Regions from separate parts of the Bacillus songklensis genome, predicted to be linked through region 1. Evidence: riboswitches for the same ligand, from Rfam matches in the RefSeq annotation. Region 1 holds a riboswitch; each other region holds the start of a gene.
The links. Region 1 has a riboswitch for cobalamin ahead of ACFOU2_RS01395 (ABC transporter substrate-binding protein). Riboswitches for the same ligand answer to the same signal wherever they lie in the genome.
Positions count from the first base shown of each region.

Region 2: it holds a riboswitch for cobalamin, as region 1 does, so the genes downstream of both, ACFOU2_RS04280 (FecCD family ABC transporter permease) here and ACFOU2_RS01395 (ABC transporter substrate-binding protein) in region 1, are expected to answer to the same signal.
Region 3: it holds a riboswitch for cobalamin, as region 1 does, so the genes downstream of both, ACFOU2_RS14945 (ribonucleotide reductase N-terminal alpha domain-containing protein) here and ACFOU2_RS01395 (ABC transporter substrate-binding protein) in region 1, are expected to answer to the same signal.

Region 1 covers NZ_JBHRZT010000007.1:162,170-172,361, forward strand. The annotation lists gene cbiB (adenosylcobinamide-phosphate synthase CbiB) at 1-838, opposite strand, end outside; gene ACFOU2_RS01390 (adenosylcobinamide amidohydrolase) at 915-1,160, opposite strand; gene ACFOU2_RS01395 (ABC transporter substrate-binding protein) at 1,252-2,223, opposite strand; cobalamin riboswitch at 2,389-2,584, opposite strand; gene ACFOU2_RS01400 (thioredoxin family protein) at 2,947-3,303, opposite strand; gene ACFOU2_RS01405 (VanZ family protein) at 3,390-3,881, opposite strand; gene ACFOU2_RS01410 (hypothetical protein) at 4,238-4,735, opposite strand; gene ACFOU2_RS01415 (phytoene desaturase family protein) at 4,912-6,234, opposite strand; gene ACFOU2_RS01420 (histidine phosphatase family protein) at 6,480-7,100, opposite strand; gene ACFOU2_RS01425 (metal-dependent hydrolase) at 7,350-7,823, opposite strand; gene ACFOU2_RS01430 (hypothetical protein) at 8,073-8,240, opposite strand; partial or broken gene ACFOU2_RS01435 (SDR family oxidoreductase) at 8,461-8,805, opposite strand; gene ACFOU2_RS01440 (cytochrome P450) at 8,806-10,146, opposite strand.
Region 2 covers NZ_JBHRZT010000020.1:250,694-260,885, reverse strand. The annotation lists gene ccsB (c-type cytochrome biogenesis protein CcsB) at 1-843, shown strand, start outside; gene ACFOU2_RS04290 (response regulator transcription factor) at 1,111-1,827, shown strand; gene ACFOU2_RS04285 (ATP-binding protein) at 1,824-3,599, shown strand; cobalamin riboswitch at 3,719-3,908, shown strand; gene ACFOU2_RS04280 (FecCD family ABC transporter permease) at 4,288-5,295, shown strand; gene sigX (RNA polymerase sigma factor SigX) at 5,354-5,914, shown strand; gene ACFOU2_RS04270 (hypothetical protein) at 5,880-7,007, shown strand; gene ACFOU2_RS04265 (M23 family metallopeptidase) at 7,279-8,004, shown strand; gene serA (phosphoglycerate dehydrogenase) at 8,170-9,744, opposite strand.
Region 3 covers NZ_JBHRZT010000059.1:15,989-26,180, forward strand. The annotation lists gene ACFOU2_RS14915 (isochorismate synthase) at 3-1,418, shown strand; gene menD (2-succinyl-5-enolpyruvyl-6-hydroxy-3-cyclohexene-1-carboxylic-acid synthase) at 1,405-3,171, shown strand; gene menH (2-succinyl-6-hydroxy-2,4-cyclohexadiene-1-carboxylate synthase) at 3,168-3,983, shown strand; gene menB (1,4-dihydroxy-2-naphthoyl-CoA synthase) at 4,088-4,906, shown strand; gene ACFOU2_RS14935 (o-succinylbenzoate--CoA ligase) at 4,977-6,482, shown strand; gene menC (o-succinylbenzoate synthase) at 6,472-7,581, shown strand; cobalamin riboswitch at 7,867-8,051, shown strand; partial or broken gene ACFOU2_RS14945 (ribonucleotide reductase N-terminal alpha domain-containing protein) at 8,184-9,011, shown strand; partial or broken gene ACFOU2_RS14950 (ribonucleoside-diphosphate reductase subunit alpha) at 9,610-10,192, shown strand, end outside.

The sequences.
Region 1 (10,192 bases):
GTGAGGAAATACCTTCATACGTATTCATGCCGCCTAATTGAACACCAAGCAAAGCGGCCATTGCACTCTCCCCATATCCGCTATTTGGACTCGGGTGCTTTCGGGCATCCCGCTTGATAAGAGAAAACACATGCCGGACGGAAAATTGACTATGGCCAATATTCATCACAGCCATCACAAAAGCAGTAAACCGGCTCGGTATATAGTTCAATACATCATCACATTTAGCACTGAAAAAACCGAATTGCCCGTAGCGCTCATTTTTATACCCAACCATCGAGTCGCACGTATTGATGGCACGGTAAAATAACGCGAGGGGAGCACCGCCTAGAAACGCAAAAAACAGAGGAGCCGTTACTCCGTCACTTGTATTTTCCGCCACTGTCTCTACCGTCGCCCTGGCGATCTCTTGTTCTGTCAAGTGCTCTGTATCACGGCCAACAATCATTCCGACTTCCTTACGCGCACTCTCTATATCCCCTGCAGCCAAAGGTTTGGCGACATTGACAGCCGCTTCCATCAATGACTTTTGCGCAATCGTCGTATAAATGATAACAATTTCTATGAAAATACCGATCATAAGATGGAGTTGATAGGCTGAATAAACAATGACTCCACCAAGCCCTATCGTCCAAAAAGCCATACTTGCCACAATAACCAAACCTCTTATTTTTTTCTTTTCCCCTCGATTCAATTTATCATCCAGCCAGGAAATCCACTGCCCGAACCATCGAACAGGATGCGGCCAATGATGCGGGTCTCCAAGAAGTTGATCTAGCATGACGGCTCCCGTAACCCCCGCCATCCGTGTTAAGATGAATACGATCATTCCCTCCATTCTTTTTGTCGTCCTCCTCCCAATGCTTTGTATAAGCTTATATGAACCAATTTTCCGACTGTTGTTACAACGGAAGTCACATTGACCTTCTCATCTTGTGCCAGATAAGAACGACACGCCGATGAAGCCGGACGGCCGTCATAAACCCGACCGTGCCATCCGCCTCCATGTATCTGCTTTTTAAAAATTCGGTAAATTCTCGTTTTGGTTCGTCACAACAATAATTTTTATCTACATACCGATTATAAAAGGTATTTGCCCATTTCACCCCATCTCCCAACACACCGCAGCTATATGTATAATAAAGATGTTTTGTTTGCATGAGAAGAATATCTGTTTTTTCTATTAATGATAGATTTGAAAATGGGGGCAAACCTTCAAACTTCCTTGAAGGAAAATGCCCCCATAGCTCTTTAATTGTACACCTCAGGATAAACGGCTTTTGCCAGTTCTTGCAGCCCTTCCGCTAAACGCGGGCCCGGACGTGTAACCTTATCAGAATTTACATCCAACACCTTTTTCTCCTTTACAGCCGTTACATTTTGCCATGCCGGACGTTTCAATACTTTTTGGGCCGCTTCTTTGTCATAGTAGCCGTAAGTGGTAATGATGACATCCGGATTTAGCTGGACCGCCTTTTCCTCTGACATCATAACCCATCCTTTTTCATTTTCCGCTGCATTTTTCGCTCCAATGATGTTCAACATTTCATCCATGAATGTGCCTTTTCCTGTCGTATAAATCTCAGGCTCTCCCGATACCTCGACCCAGACCATTTTACGGTCTTTTTCATCAATCTTATTTGCTTTTTCCTTGATTGCCGCCACATCAGCTTTCATATCTTTTACGATTTTCTCTGCTTCTGTTTGCTTTCCCGTTAATGTTCCCATCGTAATAATAGAATTATATACTTGTTCAAACGAAGTGGCATCTTTCACCACAAACACTTTTACTCCCGCATCTTCCAGCTGTTGAAATGCATCTGGTGAACTTCCCATTGCTGAGGCATGGGCAAATACAATATCTGGCTGAAGAGATACGATTTTCTCCACGTTAACGTTCGTATCTCCAACCTTCTCTTTTTTTAATGCTTCTTCTGGATAGTTATCGTAATTGGAGACGCCGATTATTTGCTTATTTAATCCCAGTTCAAACAAAATTTCCGTATTGCTTGGTATTAAAGAAACAATCTTCTTCGGTTTCGAATCTAACGTTACCTCTTTACCACGTGCATCTTTCATCGTTACCGGAAAGTCTTGTACAACTTTTTCCCCAATTTGTTTTGTTTCCGATTGTTTTGTATTGCTTTCTGCCGCTCCACCGCATGCCGCTAAGAACATCATGAGTGCTATAAGCAGTGTCAGCAGCCTTCCATGTTTTAACATGATGAAACCCTCCTTCAAAATGCTGAAAAATAAAAAAACCTTGCTTCCGAAGAAAGCAAAGCGGCTGTGATCATAGTCGACTATGTACAAAGGCGATTTTTTCTTGATCTCCTAAAGAGATTCAAACACGACTCTTCACGAACCTGCTTCCCTTTCCTCGAAGGCTGGACAGATTACAACAAGGCAGGTCTCCTGACTTACACCTTAACAATCACACCTCCTTCCCATCAATTGCAGGCGACAGTGGTAAATGGTGCGATTTTAGTGATTACAGTGGCGGGACCGTGCTGGATTTTCACCAAACTTCCCTTTTAACCCAATAATTCTTCCAATTATCAGGACCTTATTGAACAGCTATTTGATTTTCACCATATTAGTATAGCGCACGACATACAGATTGCAAAGATTTTCTTTTGACTTCGATTTTTCTTTAAACACCATTTATCCTGTCATCGTCCTCATGCGTTCGAAGAAAAACAACAATCCATAAGAGCCCGATTCTTCCAACTAATTGCCAAAGGGTAATTCGTTCCTGATGAAGGAAAAGCGCATTTTTCTAATGCATTCAATCTAATTTTGCACATGAATTTTTTCCAAATGCCCTTATTAGAACTGGAAAAGTCATAGATTCAAAGAACAGTACCTTGACAAAAAAAAGACCCTCTTATTTTCCTCAGAGAGCCGTTGTTTAGTGACTATTTCTTTTTATCGTCAAGATTCAACTTATAGCTGTTCTAAAAATTCTCTCACGGCATCCGGAGTTTTTGCATTGGCACTATGCAAATGAGCTAATTTTTCACCATTTTTAAATACTAACAATGACGGGATTCCCATTACGTTTTGCTCTTCTGAAAGTTCGGGGAACTCGTCACGATCAATCTTAAACCAATTTTTATCTTTGTTTTCTGCAATGATTTCATCAATGAACATATCAAGACGTTTACAATCAGGACACCATGTTGTAGTGAAAATTCCTACGGTTAGTTGATCTTGAGAGATTTGCTCGCTGTATTCTTGTTTTGTATTGATTTGTTTCATTATTTTCCCCCCACGCTTTTTGTTCTTTTTTATTATACGCATTTAGTTCTTAGTACTCAAAAAATTTGTTTTTCGCCTACTACTGCCTTCCTTTTCATTTCATCCGTTTATGGAGTAAACAAAATGGGTCAACCTTTTTTAAAGAAAGCTTGAAGAGACAATGTTTCTGATATTTCCTTGCGCCTTTGACATGAAGCGAAAACAAAAATACTGATTAGACAAACGATACAAACGGCGGAATCAAATAAAAAGTCAATAAATCTCCCGCTTCTTCCCACTACAAAAAACTGATGAACTTCGTCGGTAAATGCAAAGAGTGTCGTCCATAACCAAGTATGAAAATACCTCATTTTAGTTTGCTTCATATTTAAAAACATGAAAATCGTCAGCAAAGAAAAGAACAAAATATGCCCCAGTTTATGGAGGATAAATTCTGTTTGAACCACGTTTATCCATGGGAAATAAAAGATACTTTTCCCATCAAACAAAAAAGAGAGAGTAACACCTTTTTCAAATTGGGGTTTGTTCATCCAAGTTGAAGGATCTGATACGATTAAATGAGGAGTATTCGAAAAATAGAAAATCCCAAACATCGTCAACCATAGTAACCACTTTTTCACTATTCGCTCCTCCCTTCAACATACCGATTGTTCATTGTCCCATTGTACAAAACGAAAATAGCTAATGCAAGTCACTCCCTATTGTATTCACTTTTTGTCCCATTTCGAACTAAAAAAGCGTACCTGTCAAAGGTACGCTTTTTTTTAGTTGCTGTCGCAATATCCACACCAACCATATATGTCATCCAGCCCATCAACCCTATGTAGTCACAGTTTTCCCTACTTATCATTATAGTATAAGGAACGGGATGGCCAATAGGAATGCAATGGGCTGGTCCAGTTCCCCCTCTAAAAAAATAGCAATTTTTGCGGAAGTACCCTAACAAAAAAAGGGCAACCTTCGCCCTTTTTTTAGGTTAAAGTATATCTCGGGTCCCCGGCATTTGCGGAAACATCCCCATCATACTTTGATCAGGGGACATCAGCGATTGACCCGGCATCATCGGTTGACCCGGCATCATTGGTTGACCCGGCATCATTGGTTGCCCCGGCATCATCTGTTGACCCGGCATCATTGGTTGACCCGGCATCGTCTGTTGGCCCGGCATCATTGGTTGCCCCGGCATCATTGGTTGCCCCGGCATCATTGGTTGCCCCGGCATCATTGGTTGACCCGGCATCATCTGTTGACCCGGCATCATCTGTTGACCCGGCATCATCTGTTGACCCGGCATCATCTGTTGGCCCGGCATCATCTGTTGACCCGGCATCATCTGTTGACCCGGCATCATCGATGGAAACTGCATCCCATAACCCATCGTATAAGGCGTTCCCATTCCTTGCTCATCGCCATAAGGATATCCGTACATCTGTCCGTAAAAAGGACTCATACGGTCGTAATAACCTTTTCTCATTCGTTTGACTCCTTCCGTATATCATCAGTACAGTTTACACTATTCAATCTGTACAAAAATAGGAATTCGTCCCGATTAAATTAGGCGTTTATCCGTAATTTAAATGTTGATGCATAAAAAAGCGATTAGCTGGGAACGGTGTGCTCCTTCAGCTAATCGCTTTCACCATGAAAAGATTACGAAATATAACGGTTTTGGGCTTGCGGTTTTTCTAAAATTAATTGACTCACTTGATACGCACTAGAGAACGATAATTCAGACAATTGGCCTTCCCCTTCACACCAGTCTCCGGCAAAGAACAGGTTTCGGTAAGCCGGGAAGAAGGTTGGCATCGGCTCCTGGTAAATGGTCCATTTTAGCTCCTGAGCGGATGCTCGCTTTGAAACACGTGGAACAACAAGCTCATCGCGCCAGCCTGCAAAATGCTTATCATACAATTCTTCAATTTTTTGCTGTACCTTTGCCGTATGCTCTTTGTCTTCCGCTTCACTTTTTGATATATAGGCAATGGCCTGAAGCAACTGACCGCCTTCCGGCACACATGTTTCATCATAGAACGATATGTCGGTAATGAACATGCGATTCTTTTTGTCATAAATATACGTATATGGCACTTCAATCCTCTTCTTAAGTCCGACATCATATACGAATACATATGTAGGTTCATAGCTTGCATATTGTTCGATAAAATGCTGAATGTTTGAATCTACAAATAATTTTTCCAATTCTTTTGGCGGGATACAGAAAATAAATTCGTCTGCCTCAAAGCGTTCCTCGCTCGAAATTACCGCTGTTACACGATTGTTGTATGTTTCAACAGACTCCGCTTTTTTCTTGGTCAAAATCGTTCCGCCGTTTTCTTCAATTACACGGACAAACTCATCAATGAGTGCTTCCCAGCCCCCGCCTATATAGGCAACCGGCTTATTTGTTGTGAATAAACGCTGATAATACTGGAAATATACATCTGACGGAATTTTTTCCGGCTCGTTTGTGAAAAAGTTGGATGATGCCAGCGTCAACATCATTTCTTTTACTTCATCACTGATCTTGCGCTCATCCAGCCAATGTTTGATGGATTGATGTGGATGACCTTTTTCTAAGTGAATTAATGTTTTAAAAATCTCAAAGGTAAATTTAATTTTATCGACACCTTTTAACAGTTTTGTGCGGAACAATCCTTGAATGTTAGCCGGCACGTCCGTTAAATCCGTTCCGATATCATATTTTGCTTTCGTCGGTTCAAAATCACGCCAGTTAATATGAATATTTAACTCTTTTTCTAATTTGCGCAAAAAAGATGTATCACGACCATAGATCGCATGAGCACCAAAGTTGAACGAAAACCCTTTAATCATTAGAGTAACAGCTCTTCCCCCGAGTTTTCCCCTTTCTAACAGGGTAACTTTCTTTCCTTTCTTCGCCAGGTAAGCCGCTGCAGAAAGGCCTGCCAATCCACCTCCAACAACTAGGACGTCTGTTCGATTGATGTCGCTCATCGCAATTCTCCTCCCCTATTTAAAACAAGCGGTTGGACAATTTTGTAACCGCTATCATTTACTATTAAAAAAATAAGCTCCTTCTTATCATATACTAACTATCGACTATTTTCTACCACGGAAGTGTTGAAAATTAAGATTTTTCTAAAAAACTTTTTCTTTATGAATCTCCCATCTAGCAAAAATCAGAAGCACGTTCATATTTATCAGCTCCGCCCTCCCAACACGTATTGAAGTCAGCCAATTTATCTTTGTCGATTTAACGAGGGCGGCACGTACTCATCGCTTCCCCTTTCTCCCTGAACATATGTCGTGCAGTAAAAATGATGGCGGCATGGCGGATATTCTCCTTTCCATCCTTGCTTTTTCAGTTCTTTTGCCACCATTCTATTAAAAATCCCATGCCCCACGAAAACAACTTTTCCATGGATCCGGGCATATTCACTCAATATTTCACTCGCTTTTTGTGCTCTCCTTACTGCCTGCCTATACGTTTCTACCTTCCCTTTATAAAGAACCATCCAAAGGAGGCGAAAGAAAAAAGCCCATGTATGCGGTTTTAGGCGAATGAAGGATGGGATATGTTCAAAAATAGGCAGTTCCGCTTCTCGAAACATATTCGATTCCATCATCTTTTTTTCCATACCCGGCAAAATGGTCCGGGCAGATTGAACGGTGCGGACAGGCGGACTTGTAATCATAAGAGCAGCTTCCCGGCATTTTCTGATCGTATCGAGTGAAACTACTGTATCTTTAAACATACCCATCTGATCATAATTTTGAATCCATTTCTTGAATTGCGTCACATTACATTTTTGATGACTTTTACAACAAGACGGACCATGCCGAATGAAGCTAATCTCCACAGCTATCTCTCCAGTCAGTTTTTACTTATAAGACCGGACAATGCGTTAGATTGTTTCATATGAAAGATTCTTACAACCAACAAATCATTCAAAAATTGAACGAGCTTACAAAGGTTCTCATATAAGCGGCTGACAAGAACCCGTAAGGGAGATTGTCAGCCGCTTACGCGTAAATAATTGGACATAAATGCTTTTTATTTATGTCCAATTATTTATGTGGATTTATATATTTTTCATTCCTCCTCTTTATTAGAATAATTGATTGGTATAAACGATATAAATACTAGCAAAAACAGCCGCATAAAAAATAAGGGTTTCTGAGAAACTTCCTGTTTCGTACGTGAGCGGTGATTTAAATCTCTTTTTAGAAAGAGGAGAAAACAACGGCACTCCTTTTCGTGAGAAAAAGTCTCCTACGATATGAAAAATATATCCAATGCACATTCCAAGCACAAATGAATTCGGATATACCTTGTACAAAAAGGAAAAAGTGATCCAAGCAAGCAACGAGTGGGTAAACCCCCGATGACCGAGTGCCTGTTTGATCAACTTAGACAATCCGAATGTTCTTCTTCCTATATAAGAATTCGGCTCATCAATATCAGGAATTAAACTCCCTAACGCAATTCCAAGTACATATGTAACGGTAAACGGCACATCTGTCGCGGCCGCTATTCCTGCTCCAGCAGCTATCGATGTGGCGACATGTGTATGATACCTCAACTGTATCACCCTCTCTCTTTATGTTGAATGCCTATCACAAACTTTATACTTGAAGATTCGATCCCCAAATCCATACATACGTTCCCCTCGAATTTCTACTATATGCAAAATCATTCCATTTGTCAAAAGTCTTTCGATGGAACAGGCAAGAATTACTCGCTCCTATAAAACAAAAAGGGCTGTACCCTGCAGAGCCGCATACTCTCACATATGCCACAAAATGAAAAACCCGGTCAGTGCCGAGCTTTTTCAAAAAAATTGAATACCAATAAAACCGATTACCATAATGATCAGACTAATAATCATACGTACTCTGTTTTTCTTCCGATCACCTGTTTTCTGCAGAACTGAATAAGCGAATGTACTTGCATAGAGGATAAAGCCTAAAAACCCAAAGATAACGACATAAGAAAACATAATAAACCTCCGTTGTTTCATCCTGGTCTCTTGATTGTACCATGAACCGAATCATGCTAAAAAATGAGATGGCCCTAGTCGGATAAAGCATCGGACTAGGGCCTTTCTTTAAATACTATTTCCTGCTCTATTGTTAGGGGAAAGAAGTACATGAAGCAATTTTATCAGCGTTCCTCCACGTTAATATGAATGGATTGTCTATGCTCTCGTAAATTTTCTCTTATCCGTTTACTACCTTTCCTCCGTTTATATGGATAACTTGTCCGGATACATAAGAAGAATCGGCATTTGATGCAAGGTAAACGTATGCCGGTGCAAGCTCTTCCGGTTGTCCAGGCCGTTTCATTGGAGTATCCTTTCCAAATTTGCTCACTTGTTCCGCCGTAAAAGTAGAAGGAATAAGCGGTGTCCAAATCGGACCCGGGGCCACACCGTTTACCCTGATTCCCTTTTCGGCTAGCTGCATGGAAAGCGAACGTGTAAAGGTTGTAATCGCCCCTTTTGTAGCAGAATAGTCAAGCAATGTTTTATGTCCTGCATAAGCCGTAATGGACGAAGACAGGATTTAATGTTCTGAAACAACCATCCTGATCCCGTTCTTCGGCCGCAGTGTAATTAAAGGATCCGGAGCCACTTCAGGACAGTCTTCACATAATTCCAAGCGGTATCGCTGCAAAATCGTCCCCATGACTAATACGGCCTCAAGCATTGCAAAATGGTTTCCGATGCATACGCGCGGACCTCCGCCGAACGGAAAGTATATAAAATCTGAAGCCGGCTTTATGCTCCCATCTTCAAACCGTTCTGGCTCAAAAACAGTCGGATTCGGGAAATATTTCGATGACCGCTGGATGATATAAGGACTCATGATCAATGTATCTCCCTTTGAAAACTCATATTCACCGATGCTTACGTCCCTTATCACTTCACGCCCAAATGCCCAGGCCGGAGGATAAAGACGGAGGCTTTCCCATACGACACTTTGCGTATAAGTTAATTTGCCCATATCTTCGTACGATGGTAAACGTCCTTCTAACACCGTTTCAATTTCTTCATGCACTTTTTCGGTTTTCTCAGGATGTTGGGAGAGTAAATAAAAGCTCCACGTCAAAGCGTTGGCGGTTGTTTCATGACCCGCGAGGAAAATCGTCATAACTTCATCTCTTAGCTGCTCATCTGTCATTCCCTCTCCGGACTTTTCATCCCGTGCTTTCATGAGAATCGACAAAAGATCTTCCCGGTCAATGTCTTTCTGCTCCCGTCGATGAGCGATGATTTCATAGATTACTTGATTAATGGCATCGAGCGCTTCAGAATATGTTACATTTTGTTTTGTCGGCCATGAATGGGGCACTTTAAAAATAGAACGGATTCGCTTCGTTACAGTCTTAAGGGCTGTATCTATGTGTTTTCCGACTTTTTCATGCCCTTCTCTTATATCCATATCAAACATCGTTTTGGTGATAATGGATAAGGTAATATTCATCATATCCATGTTAATTTGCCGTTTTTCCCCGATATCCCATGAAGAAATGTGGTCTTTTGTGATGGAAACCATATCATCGGCGTATGTTTGAATATGCTGTTTTGTAAAAGCCGGCTGCATCAACCTGCGCTGTTGCAAATGAAATTCCTCTTCACTCGTTAATAGCCCTTCCCCGACTAGCGACTTGAGCTCTTGAAACGGTTTTGATTTATGAAAATAATGCGATTTTGTTATCAGGGCTTCTCGAATCATTGAAGGATTCAAAACTAGATAATATGTTCGATTTAATAATCTATATACAATAACATCCTCGTGCTCATACTCGTTTTGCAGGTTTTCTAAAAACACTAAGGGATTTTTGCGGAATGAAGGCAAAAATCCCAGCGGAGATATGGTTGTCGGTCCTTTTACAATTTGCATCTTATAGCACCTCATTTATCTTTAAATCGTTTCAGTTATATGTATG
Region 2 (10,192 bases), on a different contig from region 1:
GTCATTGCTTATGCAAGCATGTTCCCAAGGGAGATTTCGCCGCTTATTCCGGCATTGCAAAGTGATTGGCTGCATATTCATGTAACGACTGCAGCGGCGGGGGAGTCCATTCTTGCGATCAGCTTTGCAGCGGGATTAATTTATTTAATTAAATTGATTGACCAAACAAAAGCCAACAGCAAGACGTTTTGGCTGGAATTTATTTTATTTTGTTTAATTACTGTAGTCGGTTTCGTTCTTGTCACAACCTCATTTAAAATGATGGATTATGAGGCGGCATTTCAATGGATTGATAAAAACAACCAGCAAGTAGAAGAAACCTATCAGATGCCGGCATTAGTGGGTTTGCATAAGGGAGAACTAAAAACAGAAGGACGCTTCGAACCTCTTGTAGACATGCCGGCCATCATTAACGCTAAAAAGTTGAACACGGTTATTTGGTCCTTGTTTAGCGGCCTCGTATTATATGGATTATTACGTGTCATCTTGAGAAAACGAATTGGAGCTGCTCTTCAGCCGTTTGTCAAAAACGCGAATCTGGATTTGCTTGATGAAATTGGCTACCGGTCTGTTGCGATCGGATTTCCGGTCTTTACGTTAGGTGCTCTTATTTTCGCGATGATTTGGGCTCAAATGGCCTGGACAAGATTCTGGGGATGGGATCCAAAGGAAGTGTGGGCACTCATCACATGGTTATTTTATGCAGCCTTTTTACACTTGCGTTTGTCAAAGGGATGGCACGGCGAAAAATCTGCATGGCTTGCAGTAGTGGGCTTTGCCATTATCATGTTTAACTTGGTTGCTGTTAACTTGGTTATTGCCGGTTTACATTCATACGCATAGAAAAATGTCAGAAAGATGGACCTTTCCGTTTATTTCGCTGGGAAAGCAGCGATATGGCGAAAGGTCCGTTTCTATATCGCGTCCTTTTGGAAGAAAAGGAAGGGCAGCATTTCTCGATAAAGGCAACAGTCTTCATGTTTTGCAGCGAAATCTTAATATTGAAGAGATTTTACAAAAAAATAACAGGGATACATACAGGAAAAATCACTGATCAATCTAGATATCAAAATTCATTTTTTGTAAACTAGAAGAAGGAGGAACGATACTATGCAAAATGAAATGAAAATTCTGGTTGTGGATGATGAAGAAAGAATTAGAAGGTTATTGAAAATGTATTTAGAGCGGGAAAATTATGTGATTGAAGAAGCAGCCGATGGTGAGGAAGCATTGGAGAAAGCTTTAGCAAATCATTATGATTTGATTTTGCTTGACCTTATGATGCCGGGAAAAGACGGCATTGAAGTATGCAAAGAGCTGCGTGAGAAAAAAGCGACCCCCATTATTATGCTGACCGCTAAAGGGGAAGAAGCAACCCGTGTACAAGGGTTTGAAGCAGGAACAGATGATTACATCGTGAAACCTTTCAGTCCGCGTGAAGTTGTATTGCGCGTGAAAGCTTTATTAAGAAGATCCTCTCCTACTACATATATACAAACTGAAACGAGCGCAAAAGATTTAATTGTATTTCCGCATTTAACGATAGATAATGATGCCCATCGTGTCACGGCTGACGGCCAGGAAGTAAGTTTAACTCCAAAAGAATATGAGCTTCTATGCTTTTTAGCAAAAACCCCTGATAAGGTGTACGATCGTGAGCAATTGCTTCGCGAAGTATGGCATTATGACTTCTTTGGGGACTTACGTACAGTAGATACACATGTAAAACGGTTGCGTGAAAAGTTAAATCGTGTGTCACCGGAAGCAGCCAAGATGATTGTAACCGTATGGGGTGTCGGATATAAATTTGAGGTTGGCAATGAATGATGTTTTGGCGAAGTGTTGTAGGTAAACTATGGTTTACCATTTTATTGCTCGTTTCATTTGTTTTATTCACACTGACCATTTTGCTGTTGGAGTTTTTTGAGAATTATCATGTAAATGAAGCGGAAAAAGAATTGACGAGAAAAGCGGTCAAAATCTCTCATATCATGGAACGAACAGAGGCTGAACAAATGGGCTTGTCTATTGTCGGCGAACTTGTAGATGATTCAAGTCTTGTTATTTTGCGAAACAAAAATCAACCTCCCGATTTTAGAAATGTGAAAGAAGATGAGAAGAGTTATATCGCCAAGCTTCTTCACCAAGATAAAAAGTTAAAGAGTGTTGCCCAAACGGGAAAAAATGTTCAGAAAAAAACATACCTCGGAAATCCTGACGAAAAAGATAGTGATGATTTGATTTATATTGTCGGTGTCCCTTTATCCGCTGATGGAGAGCAAGGAGCCATCTATTTATATGAATCGCTCTCGTCGATCGCTGAACCTTCCAAACATACAACGAAGTTCATTTTGCTCGCAGCCGGTGTCGCCATTATTTTGACGACGATTTTTGCGTTTTTCTTATCGACGCGTATTACGGCACCGCTGCGCAAGATGAGGCAAGCTGCTTTTGAAGTAGCAAAAGGAAAGTTTGATACGAAAGTGCCGATTTTAACACATGATGAAATCGGTGAACTGGCCATCGCGTTTAACCAAATGGGAAGACAATTGAAATATAATATCAATGCCTTAAGCCAGGAGAAAGAACATTTAGCCAATATTTTAAGCAGTATGGCCGACGGTGTTATTACGTTAAGCCGGGATGGTTCCATTTTGATTACGAATCCTCCTGCCGAGCGCTTTTTGCAAGCGGCTGATCATGAACAGGGCGATAAGGGGCAAAGTGAACTTCCTGCGAAAGTGCACTATTTGTTTCAGAAGGTCGTGGCGACAGAAGAGGAACAAAGTATTGAAATCACGATTCAAGGGCATAGCTGGGTTATTTTAATGTCTCCTTTATATAACCAAACGAAAATTCGTGGAGCAGTTGCCGTTGTAAGGGATATGACGGAAGAAAGAAGATTGGACAAAATGCGCAAGGATTTCATTGCCAATGTTTCCCATGAACTGCGTACACCGATTGCGATGCTTCAGGGTTACAGCGAAGCGATTGTTGATGATATCGCAAGTACGGATGAAGAAAAGAAAGAAATTGCCCAAGTCATTTACGACGAATCCCTCCGCATGGGCCGTCTTGTAAATGAGCTTCTCGACTTAGCGCGAATGGAAGCAGGACATATTCAACTGAATGTGGCCGATGTGTCCATTGCAGAGTTCTCGGAACGGATCGTCAGAAAATTTCAAGGCTTGGCAAAAGAGAAGCGTGTTTCGGTCACTCTGGAAAAAAAGGCCTTATCAAACGACGGAGCCACTTTTGACCCTGATCGAATGGAGCAAGTGCTGACCAACTTGATTGATAATGCGATTCGCCATACGCAAGAAGGCGGAAAAGTCGTATTGCATGTTGGAAATGATGAAACGGAATTGCTGCTGAAGGTGCAAGATAACGGAGCTGGCATCCCAGAAGAGGATTTGCCATTTGTGTTTGAGCGTTTTTATAAAGCGGATAAAGCAAGAACGCGCGGAAAGTCCGGCACAGGTTTAGGGCTCGCGATTGCAAAAAATATTGTTGAAGCACATGGTGGAGTTATTTCCGTATACAGTAAGCTTGGAGAAGGAACGACATTCTCGATCAGCCTGCCAACTAAAATAGAATAAAAGAATGATAAAGTGAAACTTCCATCGGAGGAGGTATGGCTCTGATGATTAGTTGAACCAACCGGGCTCTTACGGGCGGTTATCCCGTATTTAAAAAGTGGGGTTTTACCGTCCATTAGAGCGGGATAAAGGGTAAAGGTGTTTTTATTATAAAACTTAAAAGGGAATCTGGTGAAGATCCAGAACTGTCCCCGCAACTGTAATTGTGGACGAAATAAGCGAATACCACTGCATGGTATGACTGTGCGGGAAGGGCTTAAAGTAGGAAGAAGCAAAAGTCAGTAGACCTGCCTTTCCTTTACATAGTTTCACCTCTTCGGGGAGTAAGAAGTGTAAACGATAAAATGTGGCTCATATCATGTTTTTTCGTTAGAAGAGGGTGTTCAAAAAAGTACGATTTCTGGTACTTTTTGAACACCCTTACGTTTTTTGCTCGACAAGAAAGTATAAGGTGCACGTTGAAATTATCCAGCTGCACGAGCCAGCCCCCACGGTAATTTCGCTTCTTCCTGCGGAACCAAAAAGCGGTTCCTTCTCAGAAGCTCCAATTCCCTATGGGGCTAAGCGGGCTCGTTTCGCTTTTCTTGATTGTCCAGCTGCACGAGCCAGCCCCGCTTTTTTTAATACATAACAGGGATAAAAGGAGTTAAGCAGTTTGAAAAATAATAGAGAAACTCATCGTTTATTCATGGTATATATGTCCAGTATAGGTTTTGTGATCATTACGGCATTAATGGGAATTAGCATTGGCTCTATTCATATCCCCATTTCGATGATCGGTAAAATTTTGGCGGGTTTTTTGTTCCAGCTGCCCATTCCTATTGAGCAGCAGGAACAAATGACGCCCCTTATTACATCCATTCGTCTTCCCCGCGTGATTTTAAGCTTTTTGATTGGAGCGGCTCTTGCTGTCTCAGGGGCAGCATTGCAGGGACTACTGAAAAATCCACTGGCTGATCCTTATACACTGGGGGTTTCATCAGGAGCCTCGTTAGGAGCGGTGGCCGTTTTATTTTTTCATCTTCAGCTTCCTTTGCTAAAAGGGTATACATTGCCTTTGGTTAGTGTCATGACCGCTCTGCTGGCATTGGCCTTTATTATTTTCACCTCCACAGTCTTACTAAAAAGACTAACAATTGAGTCGATCATTTTAATAGGCATTATCTTGAGTTCTTTTTTGAGTGCGGTTATTTCCCTGCTCATTGCTTTATCCGGGGAAGAGTTGCGCCAAATTATGACGTGGTTATTAGGGAGTGTATCCATGCGCGGCTGGGCATATATCCAGTTGTTTCTTCCTTTCTTCACGACCGGTTTATTAATCATGTTATTATGTTTAAGAGACTTAAATGCGCTAACGTTTGGCGATGAAGTCGCCCAATCACTCGGGGTGAATGTGGGGAGATCCAAAATCCTCCTTTTATTTGCTTCTTCTTTATTAACAGGGGGGGCTGTTGCCGTTTCAGGAACAATTGGATTTGTAGGGCTGGTTATCCCGCATGTCACCCGTCTGTATATCGGTTCTAATTACCGTCATCTGTTGCCGTTATCATTATTAAACGGAGGTGCATTTTTAGTGCTGGCCGATTTGATCGCCAGGACTATTATCACACCGCGTGAATTGCCGATAGGGGTTATCACGGCTCTTGCAGGTGCGCCAATATTTTCCATCTTATTTATCCGGAGATATAGAAAATGACTTGTAACTTTTTAAAGAGAGAAAACGACTAAAATAATGAGAGCGGGAGGGAAGAACGGTGAACGCGGTCTTTCAACAGCTTTACGAAAAATATCATCAAGATCTCTTTCAATTTTTAATGTATATGGTTCGCAGCCGTGAAATGGCTGAAGATCTCGTACAAGAGGTCTACATTCGTGTTTTAAAATCGTACGAGCGGTTTGAAGGCAAAAGCCATGAGAAAACGTGGTTATTTTCGATTGCCAGAAATGTTGCTATTGATCACTTTCGAAAGCAAAAAAGCTGGAAGCAAAAAGTGTTGGATGTTTTTGATTGGAATAAAAACTCCTTAGTGGACAACACGCCTTTACCAGAAGAGTTGGCTGTGAAAAATGAGGAAATTCAAATGATGTATCAATGTCTGGAAAAGTGTACAGTAGATCAACGATCTGTTATCATTCTACGATATATGCAATCACTATCCATTTCCGAAACTGCACAAGTGCTTGGATGGACAGAGAGCAAAGTGAAAACGACTCAGCATCGTGCGCTTCAGGTGTTAAGGAAAAAAATGATGGTGCTTTCATCAAGGGGAGGGAGCAAGTGTGAAGATGGGACAGTGGAACGAAAAACAAATTGAGGAATTACTGACCCGCATGCCAAAGCCGAATGATGACCGGTCTTTACAAGAGGTTTATCAAAGCATCCAAAAAAAGATGGAAAGAAAGCCGCAAAGGATGTGGATTTTGTCAGGCTTAGCATCAGCAGCTGTTGCGTTGCTTTTAGTAGTATTGGCTCTTCCGCTTTTTCCGCCAGAGGAGAAGCTAGAGCCATCTTCCGCTCAAAATCAGGCTGGAATGGAAAAAGGAGGGCAACCTGCCGTTGAAGTTCAAAAGCAAAACGGGCAAGGAATTATGGTGAAGCCTTCTCTTTTAAAACCGGAAGGGAAAAACTACATTACGGTTGCTGCGCCTGATCAAAGTATTCAGTTTGTGGTTCCTCTTACTTATATGGTCAAGGATGAGGGCGACGCGATTGTTCAATCCATAAAGAAGAAGGCTGGTGAATTGGATGAAGAGAAGCTTGGTTTGTCCAAAAATATCATTCAGGATCTAAACCTTATGGAAAGCCAACATTTAGTAAAAGTAACGGTGGAAGCAAATCATCCTTATGGAATCGGATCGACCGCGGAGACGATGTTTATAGATTCACTTGAAGAAACTTTTCGCTGGCTTCCATATGATGAAGTAGAGTTTGAGACAGATGGCCGTAAAGGGATTAGGTTAGGGAACACAGGTGAATTGAAGACACTTCCGATACATCCCATCTTACGAAAAGCCTATTTAATTTATCAACTGGACAAAGACCATCCGAAGTTGTTAGCTCCAACACATGAATCATACAAAACGTTTGGTGAAGCGATGGAAGCCATGAAGAAAGATGATGAATTAGATAAGCTCCATGCTTCTATTCCAGATGATGTGAAAATTGAAAAGATTAAGAGTGATGAAACCCATCTAATAATAAGATTTTCCAATGATACGAAACTGCGGAACGAGGAGCAATATGTTTATATGCTGCATGCCATCATGCTCACCGCCCGCGACTTTGGCTATAAGTCCATCAAATTCGAGGGGGGCACCATCGATAAAGTTGGTGACATCCGTTTACAGGAACGCTACACAGTTCCGGCAGCTCCAAATGTTATTACTCCAAAGAATGAAGAGAGGTAACAGAAGGCTATTGAGGCAACCGAAAGTCAGCTTTCAACGGCAGAACAGAAGCTGTCTCATAAGCTTCGAGTATATTACAAGAATCGATTTTTACTGAAAGGGACCCGTCATAAAATCTCTTGCTATTGCTGGATTTTCTTGACGGGCCCTTTCAGGAGGATAACTCAAAAGGGATGATTTTGAGTTATCCTCTTTTTCATTTTTTAGGTCTATAAAATAATGGAAATGCGTAAAGTATATGTATGTACAAAATATACATAGGAGGATCAGAATGCTTGATTTTGTTAGGCGCATTTTAGTCGTGGTCATTATGGCACTATGTATTGGCCTTCTGTTTGTGGGCGGGAAAATGGCAAAAGCGGAAGAAAATGGGAGCTGGCAATGGCCGGTTGAAGGAAAAATTTCGGATGTGTTCGGTTCTCGTGATGCGCAGCATCACGGAATCGATATCGCCGCCCCGGTTGGAACAGATGTCATGTCCGTAAGTAAGGGGATTGTTTCCCGTTCTTATTTTTCCGATACATATGGACATGTCATCTTTGTCCAGCAGGAAAATGGTTACGAAACTGTTTATGCACATTTGCATAAACGGTTTGTTTTTGAGGGCAATGTGGTACAAGCCCGTCAAAAAATTGGAGAAGTAGGGAACACAGGTAGATCATCGGGAGCCCATTTGCATTTTGAAGTACATAAAGGTTCTTGGAATAACGAGAAATCAAATGCTTTAAATCCCCTTTTAGTATTAGACCAAAAGCGTTTGTATGCATATTTAGATGACCGCTATACAAGTAAAGAGGTGTTTAAACAAACAACAGAGGTAGAATCGAATCATAAAATAGAAGAGACCGTTCAACAAGGGGACACGCTTTGGGAATTGGCCAATAAATATAACACCACTATCGGACAAATCAAAAAATGGAACACTTTAAAATCAGATTCGATTTATATTGGACAAACAATAGTTATTTATGCCGCTACCGTACAGTCCAATTCTTAAAAAGAAGAGGATGATTCAAAAGGTATAAAAAGACATACCTTTTGAATCATCCTCCTGAAAGGACCTGTCATGAAAATCCAGCAAAACCAGAAGATTCCGTGACGGGTCCTTTTAAAGGCCAACTTTTGTCATGGATTAGAGACTTATGGGACAGCCTCTTTTTTATTATAGCTCAATTTTATGAATAGATACGATTTCACTGACACTTTGTAGAGTTGCAAGTATATTGTCATCCAGTTGTTTATCAAAGGAGAGCATCATGATTGCCTCTCCGCCCTTTTGTTTACGTCCTACTTGCATCGTCGCGATATTGACATTGTGATCACCGAGCACTTTACCTACATTCCCGATTACACCCGGCTTATCGGTGTGCTGAATATACACTAAGTGTCCTTCCGGCGCAAAGTCGATATCAAATGCTTGAATGTTAACAATCCGAGGACCATAGTCTTGAATATAGGTTCCCGTAATCGTAAATGAGTTATGATCTCCTTTAACCGTTACTTGAACAATATTGGAGTAACCTTGTGTGTCATCAGATACTTTTTCTCCAAAAGTAATCCCTTGTTGTTTGGCAACCATAGAGGCATTGACTTCGTTAACCGGGTGATCAACACGAGGTTTTAAAAACCCGGCTAATACGCCTCTTGTGATATAGTTGGTTTCTAAATCAGCGACTGTTCCGGCATACGTTACGGAAATTTCTTGAACCGGTTCTCTCATACATTGTGAAATAATAGACCCCATTTGTTTTGTTAATGTTGTGTATGGGTATATCTTTTCAAATACTTCTTTTGATATGGCAGGCAAATTAATAGAAGAGCTGACAGGCTTTCCTTCAAGAAATTGCAGCACTTCAAAAGCCACATCTTCCGCAACGTTAAGCTGTGCTTCTTTTGTAGATGCGCCAAGATGAGGAGTTGTAATCACTTGGGCAAAATCAAGCAATTTATTGTCAATAGGAGGTTCTACTTCAAATACATCAAGTGCCGCTCCTTTTACATGCCCGATTTCTAAATAATGAATGAGTGCTTCTTCATCAATGATGCCGCCTCTCGCACAGTTCAATAAATAAACACCTTTCTTTGTTTTGGCAAGTGTTTCACGATTTAGTAGCCCTTTTGTTTCTTTTGTAAGAGGAGTGTGGACGGTGATGATATCTGCTGCCGCTAATAATGAATCTAGCGATACTGAGTTAACGCCTAGTTTTTCCGCTCTTGTTGCGGTTAAGAATGGGTCAAAAACACAGACCTTCATTCCAAACGCTTTTGCCCGTTTCGCAATTTCTGAGCCGATACGGCCAAATCCTATGATTCCAAGTTGCTTGTTGTATAGCTCTGTCCCGACAAAAGCAGAGCGATTCCATTCTCTTGATTTAACAGAGATATTTGCTTGTGGAATATGACGAACTAAGCTTGCCATCATGGCAAAAGTATGTTCCGCTGTAGAAATGGTGTTACCGTTTGGTGCGTTAATGACGACGATTCCACGTTTTGTAGCTGCATCAGCATCAATGTTGTCAACGCCAACACCCGCGCGCCCAACAATTTTTAAGTTAGTCATTTTAGTTAATAATTCCTCTGTGACTTGTGTTGCGCTTCGGACAAGAAGAGCGTCATAAATATGTAACGAATCTTCTACTTCCCCTACTTTTTTCTGTATTACCTCAATATTCTCCGCCTTTAGTAATGGAGCCAAGCCCTCACTGCTGATAGCATCAGCGACAAGAATGCGATACATCGTAATCTCTCCCTTTATGGACTTAAATATTTGATAATTTAACATAATATAAAAATTCCGTCAATTGGTTTTGGCAAATGTTCATAATGTAACCGTTACCAATAAAAGAAATCTTATTTTCACGAACATTATATCTCGTTTTTTTAAGAATGTTCAGTTTTACCGATTGTTATACTCGGATTTTAAGGCGCGGAGGCAGTTTAGTAAAGTAAATTATAATTTATAATATTCTCAAATAAAGAAATCTCTTCTTATAAAAGGACAATTTTTTCATTTGATACTTACCATTTTGTTCTTGGAGTTCTTTACACTCTTCAATTCATTTAGCGGTAGCTTGCAGGTGTTTCCGAGTGCTGATTTCTGTTTTGCCTTTATAGCGCTCAAAGAAGTGAGAGGTTCGTTATTTACTTTTAATTCGAGATAAGTTATAATGGACCATGACAATAGC
Region 3 (10,192 bases), on a different contig from region 1:
TTGTGATTGCGATAAAACAACATCCGTTACAGGCTCTGCAAGAAGCTTGTGAACAGGCCAAAAAAGAAGGTAAACCGCGATTAGTCAGCTTTGTTAAACGAATAAATCCCTATGATCCCCTGGCGCTTTTTTGTAATGGAAGAAAAATGTTTTATGGAGAGCGCTTCATTTGGATGGATGCAGCGCGTCAATATACGTTTATCGGATTGAATCATTTACATGTCATGACAACAAAAAGAAATCAAGATCGGTATCGGTCCATTGAAAAACAATGGAAGCGCTTTATTGATCAATCTGTTCATAAAAAAGATATGTTTCCGACCGGGACGGGTCCGCTCCTGTTTGGAGGGTTCTCCTTTGATCCTCAAAAAGAACAAACAAACTTATGGAGAGAATTTCCCAGCGGTAAATTTATTGTACCGCAGTTTTTATATACTGCAATAGAACATGAGGCGTATTTTACGATAAATGTACTAGTTACAGAAAAGAACCGTGCAGCAGAGATTGTGCATTGGCTGAAAAGAGTAGAAGAAACTTTATTTGGCGAGAACAACAGAGAACTAAATCCTTTTCCAAGTAAGATGCTTCATCAAGAAGAAGTAGAGCCGATTAAGTGGAAAGAGGCTGTGGATGAAGCTACTAAACGAATTCAGCGTGGGGAGATTGAAAAGGTGGTATTGGCTCGAGAACTAAGAGCCTCATTTTCTCAGCCCCTTCCAAATGAGTATGTGTTACAACGACTGATGGCAGAGCAACCGACAAGTTACATTTTTGCGTTTGAAAGCGGTGATGACTGTTTTATTGGGGCTTCACCCGAGCGATTGGTCAAACGAGAGCAAGAGGATGTATTTTCGACTTGTTTGGCTGGTTCTATCCGACGCGGAAAATCGGAAGAGGAAGATGAACGATTAGGCCAAGAGCTATTGAGTGATGAAAAGAACTTGGTAGAGCATGAGGTTGTTGTCCATATGATTAAAGAGGCGATGATGGAAAGCTGTAAAAACATCGAAGCTCCGTCGTCTCCAGGTTTATATAAAACAAAACATATCCAGCATTTATATACACCCGTAAAAGGAAAGATCAAAAGCGGGATGAGCTTGTTCTCTCTTGTTGAAAGGCTGCATCCGACTCCAGCTTTAGGCGGATATCCACAGAAAAAAGCTAAGCAGGTTATTCGGGAGCTTGAGTTGTTGGACCGCGGGTGGTATGGTTCTCCTTTAGGATGGCTTGATAGTAGAGGAAATGGTGAGTTCATTGTCGGTATCCGTTCAGGTCTTCTTCAAAAGAATGAAGCATCTTTGTTTGCTGGATGCGGGATTGTGGCAGAATCAGATCCGGAAAGTGAGTACAAAGAGACCAAGATTAAATTTAACCCAATGCTATCCGCTTTAGGAGGTGCAATTCATGACATCCACTGAAGCCCTTACATCTTATGTGGCAGCTTTTGTTGATGAATTAGCGAATGTTAAGGTAAAAGACGTGGTAATAAGTCCAGGGTCACGTTCTACCCCATTAGCGATCTTAATGGCTGAACACCCTGATATTCATGTGCATTTAAATATCGATGAGCGCTCGGCCGGTTTTTTTGCGTTAGGGATTGCCAAAGCAAAAAAACGGCCGGTGGCGCTTGTTTGTACATCAGGAACCGCAGCGGCAAACTATTACCCGGCAATTGTAGAGGCTTACCAATCACGTGTTCCGCTAGTAGTGATTACAGCAGACCGTCCGCATGAGCTGCGAGACGTTGGTGCCCCGCAGGCCATTAATCAGATTCACTTATACGGACAATATGCGAAATGGTTTGTAGAGCTGGCTGTTCCTGAAAACACAGCAGACATGATTCGTTATATTCGTACAGCCGCTGCCAGAGCGGTAGGTACATCGATGACTGCGCCAGCAGGGCCCGTTCATCTTAATTTTCCTTTGCGAGAGCCGTTAGTACCCAACTTGTCACAAGAGGGCTTATGGTCAACAGGAAGAAGAAGCAAATCAAAGCATACAGAAGTCCGCAGTGGAGAGTTCGTGTGCTCATCTGCCGTTTTGGAAGAAGTGGCAATGAGAGTGCAGCGGTATGAGCGTGGAATTATTGTATGCGGTGATCATGATGATGAAGAGTTTGCCAGTACGGTAGTCAAACTGGCAGAGAAATTAAATTATCCGATTCTAGCTGACCCGCTATCGCAGCTGAGAAGCGGAAAGCATAGCAAAGAACGTGTGGTAACGGCTTATGATACATTCTTGAAAAATGAACAACTAGTACCTGGGTTGAAGCCTGACATCGTGATTCGGTTTGGGGCGATGCCTGTATCAAAACCGTTGCTTCTCTTTTTAAAACAACATGAACCAAAAGAGATGATCGTAGTTGACGGTGGAGGAGGCTGGAGAGAGCCGACATTGTCAGCGACAGATATGATTCATTGTGAGGAAAAACATTTTTGCCGGGAGCTTTGCCGTTTAACAGGCGAATCCATTCGTTCTTCAACAGATTGGCTGAATAAATGGATGCTCGTGAATGAGAAAACAACAGAATGGCTGCAAAAGCTGATGGACGAAGAGGTCATTTCAGAAGGAAAGGTTGTAACAGAGCTCGCATCCTTGCTTCCAGATCCTTCGACCTTGTTTGTCGGAAATTCAATGCCAATTCGCGATGTCGACACTTTCTTTTATGCTAATGACAAGTCCATCCGAATTTTAGCCAATCGCGGGGCAAACGGAATCGATGGGGTTGTTTCAAGTGCTCTGGGAGTGAGTACAAATGATGCGCCCACTGTATTACTCATCGGTGATTTGTCCTTTTATCATGATTTAAATGGCTTGCTTGCTGCGAAGATGAATAAGTTGAATTTAACTGTTATTCTTGTGAATAACGATGGTGGGGGGATTTTTTCCTTCTTGCCGCAGTCAAAAGAAGAGAAACATTTTGAATCTTTATTTGGAACCCCTATCGGTATTGAATTCGAAAAAGTAGTGGAGATGTACAGTGGGCGTTTCCAGCGTGTTGAAACATGGAAAGAGTTTAGACAGGCCGTGAGAGATTCCTTCGCGCAGAAGGGACTAAAAGTGATTGAAGTGAAGACATCCCGCGGGGAAAATGTCATACTTCATCGAGAATTGTGGAAATCTGTTTCCCAGGAAATGAATAAAGTGATGGAAATGGTGCAAGATGTATGAAATTCGTGATTCATGATGTTTCGTATCATGTGTATATATCAGGAGAAGGTTCTCCCCTTTTATTGCTGCACGGCTTCACAGGTTCCAAGGAAACGTGGGAACCATTTTACGGGGAGTGGGAGAAAACGGGCCAATTGATTTCCTTAGATATTATAGGCCATGGTGAAACCTCTTCTCCACAAGATGTGACGAGATATGGGATGGAATCAGTTGTACAGGATTTACGCTTATTACTCGATGAACTCCATATAGAGCAAATCAATGTTTTAGGATATTCAATGGGGGGACGCTTGGCACTTTCATTTGCAGCTATGTTTCCGGAGAGAGTGGGAAAGCTAATATTGGAAAGCGCCTCTCCCGGATTGAAAACGGTGCAAGAGCGGGAGAGGCGAAAGCAGCAAGACGATGCATTAGCACAGCAAATCCTGGACAACGGTATTTCCTGGTTTGTGGACAAGTGGGGGAATATCCCTTTGTTTGAAAGCCAAAAGCAACTACCGTCTGGTGTTCAGCAATCCATGCGTGAGCAAAGGTTAAAGAACGATCCAATCGGTTTGGCCAATAGTTTGCGGGGCATGGGGACAGGCATGCAGCCATCCTGGTGGGGGAAGTTACCCTTCTTACAAATGCCGACACTCCTCGTCACGGGCGAGTGGGATGAGAAGTTTTGCCGGATTGCTCGTGAGATGGAAAATCTTATGCCGCACGCAAAGCATGAAACAATTTTGAATGCCGGGCATGCAATCCATGTGGAACAACGGGAGATTTTTGGTAAAATAGTAAGTGGGTTTTTAGCCAATGAGAAAGGATAGATAAGTCCTTTCTTAACCCCATAGAAAAACCAAGCATTCCATTCCCTTAAAGGATTTGGCTAATGTCGGGTTTTTCTAATGGATACATAAAAGGAGGAACAGTTATGGCAGTAGAATGGATGTCAGAACGTCAGTATGAAGATATTTTATATGAAACGTACAATGGAATTGCCAAGATTACAATCAATCGTCCTGAGGTACGCAATGCATTTCGTCCTAAAACAGTAATGGAATTAATCGATGCATTTGCTTATGCTCGTGACGACTCTAACATTGGAGTCATCGTTTTAACAGGAGCGGGCGAGAAAGCATTCTGTTCCGGCGGTGACCAAAAAGTGCGCGGCCATGGCGGCTATGTGGGAGAAGACGAGATTCCACGTCTAAATGTTTTAGATTTACAACGTTTAATTCGTGTCATTCCAAAGCCGGTCATCGCGATGGTAGCGGGTTACGCCATCGGCGGTGGACATGTTCTTCATCTTGTATGTGATTTAACGATTGCTGCTGACAATGCGATTTTCGGCCAAACAGGCCCGAAAGTGGGAAGCTTTGACGCTGGGTACGGTTCAGGCTATTTAGCGCGTATTGTCGGCCATAAAAAAGCACGTGAAATCTGGTACTTATGCCGTCAATACAATGCACAGGAAGCATTGGATATGGGTTTAGTAAACACAGTAGTACCGCTTGAACAATTAGAGGCGGAAACGATTAAATGGTGTGAAGAAATCCTAGAGAAAAGCCCGACAGCTCTTCGTTTCTTAAAAGCAGCGTTTAATGCAGACTCTGACGGTTTAGCAGGCTTGCAGCAGCTGGCTGGAGATGCAACGCTTCTTTACTATACAACCGATGAAGCGAAAGAAGGCCGCGATGCATTCAAAGAAAAACGCAAACCGGACTTCGGCCAATTCCCTCGTTTTCCGTGATTACAAAAACAGCTTGATGAATGGTTCATCGAGCTGTTTTTTTTGAACATTCATGCAAGGAGTGAATACAGTGACTTATCAAACAATTCCAAATTGGCTTATGAAGCGGGCGGACTTAACTCCAGATCGTATAGCGATATCGGCACCAAGTGGTGTATTAACATTTCGGCAGCTTCATGAACAAGCTCTTGGCTTAGCCGAGAAATGTGTGTCGTTAGGTATAAGAAAAAGCGATATGACAGCCATTTTAGCTTCCAACAGTCTTGAAATGGTGATATTTATTCATGCGATGAAGTATATTGGCGCAAAGACATTGCTGTTAAACACACGTTTAACATCCCATGAAATGCGATTTCAATTGGAAGATGCGGGTGTTAAAACATTGTTGGTAAATGAGGACTTTTTACATACTGCAAAAGAGGCTCAAGTTTATCTGGACATTAAGATTCATACTTTTAAAGAGGTCATGCAGACATCTAAACAAACGTTTGATTGGATTAAAGAGTTCCAGCTGGATAACATTGATACCATTATGTATACATCCGGTACGACCGGAAACCCAAAAGGGGTCATGCAGACTTATGGCAATCACTGGTGGAGTGCTGTTGGTTCAGCTTTGAATCTTGGGCTTCAGGATAAGGATGCTTGGCTTTGTACTGTACCTCTTTTTCATATTAGCGGTCTATCCATATTAATGAGAGGTATCATTTATGGTATGAAAGTGGTCTTGCACGAGAAGTTTGATCCTTCCCTTGCTAATCGGGCGATTAAGGAAGAGGGGATTACGATTGCGTCGGTCGTCACGGCGATGCTTTCAAGAATGCTGGATGACTTAGGGGATGAGGCATATCCATCCCATTTTCGCTGTATGCTACTAGGGGGTGGACCGGCTCCATTGCCTGTTCTTGAAAGATGTTCGGATTTAAATATTCCGGTCTATCAAACATATGGAATGACCGAGACCGCTTCTCAAATCGTGACACTTCCCCCCGAGTACAGTCTCACTAAGCTAGGATCAGCAGGGAAACCCTTATTTCCTTGTGAGGTACAAATTCAAACAAGACAAGGTGAAAAAGCGGAAGCCAAGCAGCCGGGGGAAATTGTGGTAAAAGGTCCGAATGTCACCGAAGGCTATTTAAATCGGCCGGAAGCCACGAATGAAGCGCTTCAAAACGGATGGTTTCATACAGGAGATATCGGTTACCTCGATGAAGAGGGGTTTTTATATGTTTTGGACAGGCGCTCTGACTTAATTATATCAGGGGGCGAAAACGTGTATCCTGCCGAGATAGAATCTGTGCTGTTATCGCATCCGCTCATCATTGATGCAGGTGTAACAGGAATGGAAGATGAGAAATGGGGACAAATTCCATGTGCGTTTCTTGTGAAACAAAAAGGCGCATTTTTGACTGAAGAAGAGGTCAAACATTATTGCCTGGAGCGTCTGGCGAAATACAAAGTACCCCATCATATTTATTTTGTAGATGGACTGCCCCGCAATGCGTCCAATAAACTTGTACGCCGTCAGTTGCCTTTATTATTAGAGAAGTATGTAGGAAAGCAAGATGAACATTAAGTACGTTATACTGCGCTTTATCAAGATGGATTTATTGGCCCCGTTTGTGACGAGCTACGGAAAGGTACAAAAGCGTGAAATGATTTTAGTCGAAGTGGAAGACACAGACGGGGTAACGGGATGGGGAGAGGTTGTTGCATTTTCCATCCCGTGGTACACAGAAGAGACCATTCAGACTTGTTTCCATGTGCTCGATGAATTCCTTATTCCCTCTTTGTTAAAAGGTGAATGTAAGCATCCTGAAGATTTGACCGCTGTTTTTTCTCCTGTGAAACGAAACCGCATGGCAAAAGCGGGATTGGATACAGCTTTATGGGATCTATATGCCACAAAGAGAGAAAAGCCCCTTGCCTCAGTACTTGGAGGTACCAGAAATAAAATTGAAGCGGGTGTGGTGATCGGAATAGATGATATTCCGAAAATGCTGGCCAAAATCGAACAGTATTTAAAAGAAGGGTACAAACGTTTTAAAGTGAAAATTAAACCGGGATATGATTATGAACTCATTAGGCAAATTCGAAAGGAATATCCTTCTCTTCCTTTAATGGCAGATGCCAATTCAGCTTACACCTTACATGATATAGAAAGGCTAAAACTTCTTGATGAATTTGAGCTCATGATGATTGAACAACCCTTAGATTCGGATGACATTGTGGATCATGCTAAGCTGCAGCGGGAGATCATGACCCCCATCTGTCTTGATGAAAGCATCGTTTCATATGATGATGTTCGTAAAGCGATTGAACTGGGGAGCTGTCAGATTGTGAACGTAAAGGTAGGACGAGTAGGAGGGTTAACAGAAGCGAAGCGAATTCATGATTTATGCTTGGACCAACGGATTGATTTATGGGTTGGAGGAATGTTGGAATCTGGTGTATCCCGCGCCCATAATATTGCTCTTGCCTCTCTACCGGGATTTACGATTCCAGGAGACATTTCAGCATCATCCCGCTACTGGGAAAAAGACGTCATCGTGCCTGAAGTAATAGTGACGGATGGTTATATTCAGGTCCCATCAAAAATTGGAATGGGTTTTGAAATCGATAGAGAATTTTTGAAAAAAGTTACATATGAAACAAAAACATATAAGGCTATGTAGCTTTGTATGACTCAGGCTGACTAATGAGTTAAACAGCAAGAGATCTTTATTTTTGCATGGAATGAAGAGTCGACAAAAATTTTGATTTTATGAAAATAAATGTGATGATCCATTGGAGGGGTGTCCTCAAACGACATGGTTTTCGTCGTTTGGAGCCATCCCTCTTGTCGAATGAGGGATTTTAATTTAAAGTGGAAAAAACAGTTGTCAGATGAAAATTTTAGCTTTATAATGAATGAGACAACAAGATATAGTTATTTTCTGTTTGTTAAAATACAACATATTGTGTTGCTCAGTGAAATAGGTGTTGCGAAAGCAACTGAAAAGGGAATCCGGTGGAAATCCGGAGCTGTACCCGCAACTGTAATTGCTGATGAAATAAGGAAACCCACTGTGAAGCTGCTTCATGGGAAGGCCTTAAAGTAGGATGATGCATAAGTCAGGAGACCTGCCTATTTTACATCGTGCTATCTTCTTCGGGAGGTGAGAGGATAGAACGTGAGTGGAGAAGGTGTCGTGTACCCTTTTCCCATTCCGTTCTATTCGCTCATCGAACTCCGATGGGCGTTTTTTTATTGAAAATTGAAAAAGGAGGAAACGGTATGGAAAATACTTATGCGGCAGCCATGACAAACAATGTGACAACATGCTTAGAGGAGCTTGTAGATTCATTTCCGCAATTAGATTTTGTATCTTATCGTGAAAAGATTGGACATGCTCTTTCATACAAAAATGATATGACAGAAGAACAAATCGGTAATTTGCTGGTTTTATCCGCTTTGGAGAGAATATCAGTAGAAGAGCCGAACTGGACGTATGCAGCTGCCAGAGTATATTTGGGCCAGCTGTATAGAAAGGCTGCGATTTCGAGAGGATACGAGGCTAAAGAAAAATACGGGTCATTGTATGAGCTGATTCGATCTTTAACGGATATCGGAATTTACAGCGAAAATCTTTTGAACGAATATACCCAAAATGAAATTGATAGTCTGCAGCAAATCATCGTTCAGGAGCGGGACCACTTGTTTACATACATCGGTTTGGTGACATTGGCGGACCGTTACCTGGCCAAGTCGCACAGCGGTGATGTGTACGAACTGCCGCAAGAGCGCTTTTTGATTATCGCGATGACACTGATGATGAAAGAATCAAAAGAGAAGCGTTTGGAACTCATTAAGGAAGCGTACTGGGCATTGTCGAACTTATATATGACCGTTGCGACACCGACACTGGCGAATGCGGGGAAAAGCTACGGACAGTTATCGAGCTGCTTTATTGATACGATCGATGACAGCTTGAGAGGAATTTATGACAGCAATACGGATATTGCGACAGTTAGTAAAAACGGTGGAGGTATCGGTGCATACCTGGGGAAGGTAAGAAGCCGCGGAAGTGATATTAAAGGGTTTAAAGGTGTTTCAAGTGGCGTTAAGGAATAGCGCCTGCAGGCAGTAATGTTTGTATAAAAAGGCGGTCAATTGCTGGAAAGACCGAGTATATCAAGGTAGGATGATACGCAGTAATGACGTATTGACCCCTGAAAATCCAAGATTGCGGTTAATCAGCAGCCAAGCTTCCTGAGATAAGTTAGGAAGAAGGTCCAACGACTAAGTGGTTATAAAAGTAATTTTACAACCCGAGCCGCCTATCCAATTTTTTCTTGAGTAGAAAGGTTAATTTTATAGAGTTACTTAAAAGAGCCAAAAAGGAGGTGGCAATAGTGGCATATGATAAAAACTATGTAAGAAAAAACATCCATTCAACTGTAATTTTTGTGGCGAAGAATTTTATGCTTACAAAAAAGGAAAAGCGACTCAAAAATTCTGTAGCCAAAATGTAGTAATGAAGCTCAGAAAAATGGTAAAGAGTATGAGTGTGAAACAATCAAAAATAAAAATATCTTTCGGATCAAAACTCAAGAAAATTAAAAAATTGGATAATGATATAGTCTGAACTCTATGGCGACATAGAGAGGTAGGCAGAAATGACCTATCCCTTCATCTTTATAACGAAGAGTAACAATTTTGAATTCCGTGGATGAAACAGCTTAACAACACTGCGGTTAGCGTGGATCAATTAGGTCAGCGTCAGGGTGCAATTGCAGTTTTTTTAGATGTGACCCATAAAGATATCTTCTCATTTTTGGATACACGGTTAAATAACGGAGACGAGCGTCAGCGCACTCATGATCTATTTACAGGAGTCTGCATACCGGATTTATTTATGGAAAAGGTAGAAGCGCGTGAAGAATGGTACATTTTTGATCCCCACACGATTCGGAAAGTAATGAATTACAGTTTAGAGGATTACTATGATGAGGAAGAAGGCAGCGGAAGCTTCCGTACTAAATATTTTGAGTGTGTTCAGGCAGCAGACCAAGGTTTGTTTGGTGAAAGAGGTTTGTTATGGGATGTCGTGCCCGCCATTGAAATTTTCAAAGGCATCATGAAAAGCCAGCTTGAAACCGGTACACCTTATATGCTTTATCGCGATACAGTAAATCGGATGAATCCGAACAAGCATGCAGGCATGATTTACGGTTCTAATTTATGTACAGAGATTGCTCAAAATATGAGTATCACAAAAGTGACAGAAGAGAGATTGGAAGACG